Regions from separate parts of the Brevundimonas sp. FV1ps31S genome, predicted to be linked through region 2. Evidence: riboswitches for the same ligand, from Rfam matches in the RefSeq annotation. Region 2 holds a riboswitch; the other holds the start of a gene.
What was found. Region 2 has a riboswitch for glycine ahead of gcvT (glycine cleavage system aminomethyltransferase GcvT). Riboswitches for the same ligand answer to the same signal wherever they lie in the genome.
Positions count from the first base shown of each region.

Region 1: it holds a riboswitch for glycine, as region 2 does, so the genes downstream of both, ACVPT3_RS02025 (TonB-dependent receptor domain-containing protein) here and gcvT (glycine cleavage system aminomethyltransferase GcvT) in region 2, are expected to answer to the same signal.

Region 1 covers NZ_CM178735.1:424,636-428,841, reverse strand. Annotated here, with positions in the region: gene ACVPT3_RS02040 (sensor histidine kinase) at 1-176, opposite strand, end outside; gene ACVPT3_RS02035 (response regulator transcription factor) at 173-835, opposite strand; gene ACVPT3_RS02030 (ABC transporter substrate-binding protein) at 891-1,982, shown strand; glycine riboswitch at 2,191-2,278, shown strand; gene ACVPT3_RS02025 (TonB-dependent receptor domain-containing protein) at 2,504-4,206, shown strand, end outside.
Region 2 covers NZ_CM178735.1:2,343,568-2,347,773, forward strand. Annotated here, with positions in the region: gene ACVPT3_RS11100 (adenosine deaminase) at 1-306, shown strand, start outside; gene pncA (bifunctional nicotinamidase/pyrazinamidase) at 494-1,126, opposite strand; gene ACVPT3_RS11110 (class 1 fructose-bisphosphatase) at 1,126-2,097, opposite strand; glycine riboswitch at 2,265-2,360, shown strand; glycine riboswitch at 2,365-2,450, shown strand; gene gcvT (glycine cleavage system aminomethyltransferase GcvT) at 2,506-3,636, shown strand; gene gcvH (glycine cleavage system protein GcvH) at 3,647-4,012, shown strand; gene gcvPA (aminomethyl-transferring glycine dehydrogenase subunit GcvPA) at 4,078-4,206, shown strand, end outside.

The DNA.
Region 1 (4,206 bases), 1.9 Mb from region 2:
CGGATGGTCTGAAGTGCGCCCGCCAGAAGGCGGTCAGCATTGTTCGCCACCACCCGCTGGGCCGTCCAAGCGCCGACCGCCAGGACGACAATGGCCAAGATCGCCAGTGGAACCACCTGTGCGATCAACAGGCGTATGACCAGACTGTGGGAACGAGCAGGCGGCGCGCGGCTCATGGGTCGAGACGATATCCGCGGCCACGGATGTTGGTCACGGCGGGGCCGTCAGGCTGAAGCTTGCGCCGCAACCGGCCGACATGGATTTCCAGCGCATTCAGCGAGGGCGCCTCGTCCTGCGGAAAGACTTCGGCGGCCAGCAGGTCGCGGTCGACCACCTGTCCTGGCCGGGACGCCAGAACACGCAGCGCCGCCCATTCGCGGGGACGCAGGGCGAGGTCGCGATCGTTGACGTGGGCGCGGCCGGTGCGCCAGTCGCAGAAAAGGGTTCCGATCACAACGGCGCCGGCCGCCTGCCCCTGGCGTCGACGCACGATGGCGCGCAGACGGGCGACCAACTCCGACGGGGCGAACGGCTTGACCAGATAGTCGTCGGCCCCAAGGTCCAGGCCCGCAACCCGGTCGCCGAGGCCATCGCGCGCTGTCAGCATCAGCACCGGCGTCGACGATCCCCGAAGCCTCAGGGTCCTCAACACTTCGAAGCCGTCGATGTCGGGAAGGCCGATGTCCAGGATGGCGGCGTCGAAAACCTCAGCGCTCTCGAGCTGCAGGGCCTGTTCGCCGCTTTCGACGCACCTTGCGTCGAAACCCGCATCGTGAAGACTGGCTTCGAGCGAATGCCGCAACGCCTTGTCATCTTCGACGACGAGTATTCTCATGGCGACGAGAGGGGGCGACGGATCATGCGTGACACATAACCAGAAAGCCGGAGCGGTGAAAACGGATCGACGACATCTGCTTCTCGGCTTGGCCGGGTTAAGCGCCGCCGCCTGTTCGCCGGAACCGGAAGGCGCGGGGACGGCGCCGCGGGTGCGCTGGCTGGCGCGGCGAGAAGAGGCGCTGCACATCCTGACCAACACAAGCTTGATGGGCCCTGTGTTGGAGGCCTTTCGTCGTCGCTGGCCCGAGATCCGGGTGCGTCTTGAGGACATAAACTCCACTCGGATCGCCGAGGAGGTGCGGCGGCTTGCGGACAGCGGGTTGGATGGCCCGGATCTGGTCTGGAGCACGGCGATGGACGTGCAGGTCAAGCTGATCAACGACGGCTATGCCCAAGCCTATAGATCGCCGCACCGCGCGGCCATGCCCGACGGGTCGGTATGGCGTGATCAAGGCTATGGATTGACGGCGGAGCCGATCGTGTTCGCCTATAATCGAAACCGGCTCGCGCCCGATCTGGCGCCCCGCAGTCATGCGGATCTGCTCCGGCTGCTGAGAAGCCGGCCAGAGGTGTTTGACGGTCGTGTGACCCTCTATGACGCCGAACGGAGCGGCGTCGCTCTCATGCAGTTGTCGGCGGACGTGCAGATCTATCCTGACGCCTGGCCGTTGATGGAGGCGCTGGGCGCCCAACGTCCGCGGCTGGACACTTCGGGACAGAGAATGATGGGCCAGATCGCCGATGGGCGGATGGCGTTCGCCTATAATATGAACCAGTCCTACGGTGCGTCCTGGGCGGGGCGCGCGCCAGAGATCGGACTGATCACGCCGGACGATTATCACCTGTCGGTTTCGCGCGTGGCCTTCATCCCGCGCAACGCCGCCCATCCGAATGCGGCGAGGCTGTTTCTGGATTTCCTTCTGTCCAGAGAAGGGCAGCGGGTGATCGGCGCCCTGGGGGTTCGACCAGTCCGCGACGATGTGGATGCGCCCATGCGTCCCGCCGCGCCGGGTGTTCGACCTGTCCGGGTGGGGCCGGCCCTGCTGGCCAATCTGGATCAAGCGCGCCGCGCGACCTTGCTTACCCGATGGGGCGAAGCGATGCGGGACGGCGTCAGGGCGCCTTCAGATCCGGCCGCGCCGTGATCGTTCCTGTGGATAACTCCAAAAGATCCGAATCCCGACTTTCTGTCACGACGCCGTCATGGCGGCCGGCGCCGCGAAGCGGGCGGCGGATCTGGACGATGGGATCTACGCGCGCATAGCAACGATAGGCGAATATTGCGCCTATTTGGGCAATAAAATTGCAAAATCGGCGTATTTGACACGAGCGAGAGGGTCGATCTTACTCGGCTTCAGCAAGGCGGGAGAGATCGGCTCCAGCCGACGCCGAAGGCGCAACCGCCCCGGAAACGCTCAGGCAAACGGACCGTCTTGCTGAAGGAACGCTGGAGAGAAGGCCGGATCCGGGGGATGCGGCCTCGCCGAAGGAGAAAGGGTCGGCGACGGCCCGAAACTCTCAGGCCCAATGACAGCGGGGGCGAACGGACGCCGAAGAGCGTCAGTCGCATTGGGCATCCCTGGGGAGGGGCGTCGTCGCCATGAGGAATCTTGCTTTGTCTCGTCTTAACCGCCACTTGACCCATTATTGCAGCGCTATTGCGCTCTTGGCCTGCGCCACTTCGGTTCACGCTCAAGAGGCTGAAGGCTCTGCCGACGCCGCCTCTTCGGTCGATGAAATCGTCGTCACCGCCTCGCGGATCGACCGCGCCGGTTTCGAGGCGCCGACCCCGACCATCCATCTGTCCGCCGAAGACCTGTCGGTCGGCGCGCGCCCCAATATCGCGGCCGCGCTGAACGACATGCCGCAGTTCCGCGCCACCACCTCGGCCCAGACGACCGGCACCAACACCGGCGCCGGCAATGCGCCCGTGGATCTTCGGGGCCTGGGCATCAACCGAACCCTGGTCCTGATCGACGGACGTCGGGTGTCGAGCGAGAACGACCTCAACGCCGTGCCGTCGGTGCTGGTGAAGAGCGTCGACGTGGTCACCGGCGGCGCCTCCGCCGCCTGGGGATCGGGCGCCGTAGCCGGCGTCGTCAACATCGGCATCGACCGCTATTTCACCGGCGGCAAGCTGGGCGCCGAATACGGCATCTCGTCCTATGACGATGCCGAGCAGGAACGGTTTGAAGGCGCCTGGGGCACGGACTTCGCCGACGGCCGCGGTCACTTCGTTATCGGCGGCGAATATCTCGACAACGAAGGCGTCATTCCGAAGACCTCGCGCCCGAACATCGGCCGGTGGGCCACGGTCAACTACGCCCTGCAGCCGGACGTCGGCTTCGCAAACGCGGCCTATGGCGGCCTGATCCTGTCGGGCGTAAACGCCGGCAAGGTGTTCAACTCGGACGGCACGCTGCGCGCCTTCGACTACGGCACGGTCAGCGGCACGAATTCGATCGGCGGCGAAGGTCCGTCAAATGACGACCTGAGCCCCCTGGTCACGCCACAGAGGCGTTACACGGGTCTGGCCAGTGCGGTCTACGAGATCAACGACAGGCTGCGGGTCACGGCCGATGTCCGTCATTCGCGCATGTGGAACAACTATGTGTGGTTCGGCGACCATGATCGCGGCGACCTGACCATAGGCATTGACAACGCCTTCCTGTCTTCCACGATCAAGCAGCAGATGGCGGCCGCCGGCCAGACGTCTTTCACCTTCGGTCGTTTCAACTCCGATCTGTCGTATTCGACGATCGACTTCGAGCGGGTGACGACCCAGGCGACCCTGGCCGTGGACGGTGAGTTCGGCGAGAACTGGCGTTGGGGCGCCTATTACAGCCACGGCGAATTCGAGAACAATATCGACACGCCTGGCTTCCTGCTGAAGACCGAGTTCGCCAACGCCGTCGATTCCGTCATCGATCCATCGACCGGCCAGGCCGTCTGCCGCGTGACCCTGACCAACGCCAACTCCGGCTGCGTGCCTATTAACCTGTTCGGCCTCGGGGCGCCGTCGCAGGAGGCCATCGACTATGTGACCGGCACCCCGCAGCAGCGCACAACGACCAAGCTGGACGTGGCCGGGATCAGCCTGCGCGGCGAGCCCTTCAGCCTGCCGGCGGGCGACGTCTCGATCGCCGTCGGTCTTGAGGCCCGCAAGGAGCAGACCGACCAGCGCGTCGGCGAACTGGACGCGGCCAAGGCCTTCAAGACCTTCAGCTTCTCGGCCATGTCCGGTGAGTTCAGCGTCAAGGAGGCTTTCGGCGAGATCCTGGTTCCCATCGTCCGCGATCTGCCGGTTCTGAAAGATCTGCAGTTCAACGCCGCCGCGCGCATCTCCGACTACGACACCACCGGTTCGAT
Region 2 (4,206 bases):
CGCGAGCAGATGACCCTGACCGTCTGCCCGCTGTCGAACCTGAAACTGTGCGTCGTCGATGACCTGAAGGACCACCCCGTGCCCGAGATGCTGCGCCGGGGCCTGCACGTCACCCTGAACTCGGACGACCCGTCCTATTTCGGCGGATACATGAACGACAACTACATCCGGTTGGCGGCGGCGGTCGGGCTGACGAAGGAGCAGGTGACGCTGCTGGCGCGGAACAGTTTCGAGGGGTCGTTCCTGGGCGAGGCGGAGAAGGCGGCGTTCGTGGCGGAGGTGGAGGCCTACGCGAAGCGGGGCTGACGCCTCTTCTTTCGTCATCCTCCGGCAAGCCGCGTCTTCGCGGAGCAGACCGGGCGACCCAGCGGCGCCGAAGGCGATGCTTCCGCCGCTCGATGTTTGAACACCTCGTCCGCCACAGGTTCGCGCTCACGCGCGCCGCTGGGTCCCCCGGTCTCGCTGCGCTCGCCGGAGGATGACGAAGAGGGGTTTAGACAAGGACGCTCGCCGCCCCGATCTCCGCGACCCCCAGCGCCCGGAAACTGTCCCGCGCCGCCGCCTCGGTCTGCGGCGCGATGGCGCGGCTGGCGTCGGAGATGACCAGGGCCTCGAAGCCTTGCCGCACCGCGTCCTCGGCGGTGAAGCGGACGCAGTAGTCGAAGGCCAGGCCCGCGAGGAAGACGCGGGTCACGCCCAGGTCGCGCAACAGGCCGGCCAAGCCCGTCGGGGTGCGATGGTCGTTCTCGAAGAAGCCGGAATAGGAATCCACCGCCGGATTGTAGCCCTTGCGGATTACGGCCAGGGCCTTTTTCACCGTGGGCGCGACGTCGGGATGGAAGTCGGCGCCGGGCGAACCCTGGATACAGTGGTCCGGCCACAGCATCTGGCGGCCGTAGGCGACCTCGATCTCGGTGAAGGGGGTCGCGCCGCGGTGGTTGGAGGCGAACGAAATCTGGTCCGGCGTGTGCCAGTCCTGGGTCACGACCACCCGGGCGAACCGCTCGGCCAGCCGGTTGATCAGCGGCATGATCCCCGCCCCGCCTGCGACCGCCAGACGGCCGCCCTCGCAGAAGTCGTTCTGCGGGTCGATGACCAGGAGGGCGTCGGTAGGGCGGATAAGCATCACACGCCCGCGTAGGCGTCGATCTCGTTGGCCGAGCCCAGGGCCACCGGGATGCGCTGGTGCAGATGCTCGGGTTGGATGTCCAGGATGGGCTGCACCCCGTCCGTCGTCGCCTTGCCCCCGGCCTGTTCGACCAGGAAGGCCATCGGATTGCCCTCGTACATCAGGCGCAGCTTGCCAGGCTTGGTCGGCTCGCGGCTGTCCCACGGGTACAGGAAGACGCCGCCGCGCATCAGGATGCGGTGGACGTCGGCGACCATGGCCGCGACCCAGCGCATGTTGAAATTCTTGCCGCGCGGGCCTTCGTCGCCCTTCAGCAGGTCGCCGATGTAGGTCTGCACCGGCTGGGACCAGTGGCGCAGGTTCGACATGTTGATGGCGAACTCCTTGGTGTCCGGCGAGATGGCGATGTCGTCGTGGGTCAGGATCCAGTCGCCGTCGTTCGACAGGGTGAAGCCCTTCACGCCCGTGCCGGTGGTCAGAACCAGCATGGTCTGGGGACCGTAGAGGGCATAGAGGGCGGCGACCTGATTGCGGCCCGGCTGCATGAAGTCGGCCTCTGTCGGCGAAGGCGTGGCGGACTTCAGCACCGAGATGATGGTGCCGACCATGGCGTTGATGTCGATGTTGGACGAGCCGTCCAGCGGGTCGAACAGGGCAAGGTATTCACCAGTCGAATGAGGCGCGGGCTGGACCTCGTCCATTTCCTCGGAGGCGACGCCGGCGACGGCGGGGCTGGCCAGAAGAGCGTCGGTCAGCATGTCGTTGGTCATGACGTCGAGCTTCTTCTGCTCCTCGTCCTGAACATTGATCTGGCCCGAGGCGCCCAGGGCGCCGGCTAGGGCGCCGCCGGCCACGACCTTGCTGATGTCGGCGCAGGTGGCGGCGACGACGGTCAGGACCGTCTTCAGACCCTCGGGCGCGTCCAGGGCGGCGATATGGGCGTCGAGGCGGGTGCGGTCGGCGGTCATGCAGTCGGTCCGGTGCGGCTGAGGCGGTTCCCGTTCTTGGCGGGCCGACGGCGCGAGGGCAAGGGCGACGCAACAACAGGCGATGCGAACGGCGACAATGACGCCGCCTTACGGCCTCCGAAAGCCGCCGACGCTTGACTTGGACCCGGAGTCGGTGGCTTAGGTCGGGTGCTCTCGCGGGAGAGTTCGGTGCGCCTCGGCGGGCCGACGCCGAAGGCGCAACCGCCCCGGAAACGCTCAGGCAAACGGACCGCGACAGCATACGGACGCTGGAAAGTCGCTCTTCACGGGCGCGCCGACGGAGCAAGGCGACATGATTTGGTCGCCGGAATCTCTCAGGCTTCAGGACAGCGGGGGCGCGAAGACGGCGGAGCTCCGCCACCAAACGCGACCGTGAAAGCCTGAACCATGACCGATCAAGCCCTGAAGACCCCCCTTCTTAAAACGACGCCCCTGAACGCCGCGCACCGCGCGCTAGGGGCCCGGATGGTGGGCTTCGGCGGCTATGACATGCCGGTCCAGTATGAGGGCGTCCTGGCCGAGCACCGCTGGACTCGCGAACACGCCGGCCTGTTCGACGTGTCGCACATGGGCCAGTGCAAGATCACCGGCGCCGACGCCACCGCCCAGTTTGAGCGTTTCGTGCCCGGCGACTATGAAATCCTGAAGGCCGGCAAACAGAAATATTCGCTGCTGCTGAACAAGGACGGCGGCATCATCGACGACCTGATGGCCGGCCGTCCCGACCACGACGGCCTGTTCGTCGTCGTCAACGCCGGCAACAAGGACGAGGACTTCGCCTTCTGGGAGGCGAACCTTGAAGGCGACGCCAAGCTGACGGTGCTGGACCGCGCCCTGATCGCCATCCAGGGACCGGAAGCCGCCGAAGTCATGTCGGCGTACGAGCCGCTCCTGGCCGAGATGGGCTTCATGGAATGCGCCCGGCTGATGCTGTTCGGCGTCGACTGCTATGTCTCGCGCTCGGGCTATACCGGCGAGGACGGCTATGAGATTTCGGTGCCGGCGGATCAGGCCGAGCGCGTCTGGAACACCATACTGGAGGACGCCCGCGTCAAGCCGATAGGCCTGGGCGCCCGCGACAGCCTGCGCCTGGAAGCCGGCCTGCCGCTGCACGGCCATGACATCGACCCGAGCACCAGCCCGGTCGAAGGCGCCCTGACCTTCGCCCTGTCCAAGTCACGCAAGGAACGGGCCGATTTCTCCGGCGCCGACCGGATCCTGAAAGAACTGGCTGAGGGGCCGTCGCGTGTCCGCGTGGGCCTGATCGTCAAGGAAGGCGCCCCGGCCCGTGAAGGCGCCGAGATCGCCGACGCTGACGGGAACGTCATCGGCAAGGTCACCTCGGGCGGCCCCTCCCCTACGCTGGGCAAGAACATCGCCATGGGCTTCGTGCCGCCGGCGTATGCCGCGCTGGGTACGGAGTTGAAGGTCGTCGTGCGCGGCAAATCCGCCGCCGCCGAAGTCGTCGCCATGCCCTTCGTGGCGCAACGCTATTACCGCAAACCGAAGACCGTCTGAGGATCAGATCATGAAGTTCACCAAGGATCACGAGTGGGTCAGCCTGGACGGCGACATCGCCACCGTGGGCATCTCGAAGCACGCCGCCGACGCCCTAGGCGACGTCGTGTTCGTTGAAGTCCCGGAAGTCGGCAAGACCGTCGCCAAGGGCGCCAGCTTCGCCGTGGTCGAGAGCGTCAAGGCCGCCTCGGACGTCTACGCCCCCGTCTCGGGCGAGGTGGTCGAGGCCAATGACGCGCTGTCGACCGCCCCGGAAACCGTTAATGCCGCCCCGCAAGGCGACGGCTGGTTCGCCAAGATCAAGGTGTCGGACGCTGCCGAACTGGACGCCCTGATGGACCAGACCGCCTACGACGGCTTCCTCGCCACCCTCTAAGCCCCATCGGACCCGCTGATTAAGAGTCAGCGGGTCTTCGGCCTTTCACGGCCCAGGACAAGACCATGCGTTATCTCCCCCTGACGCCCGACGACCGCACGGCGATGCTCGTCGCCATCGGCGCGAAATCGATCGACGACCTGTTCGTGGACGTGCCCGAGGCGGCGCGGCTGGACGGGCCGGTGGACCTGCCG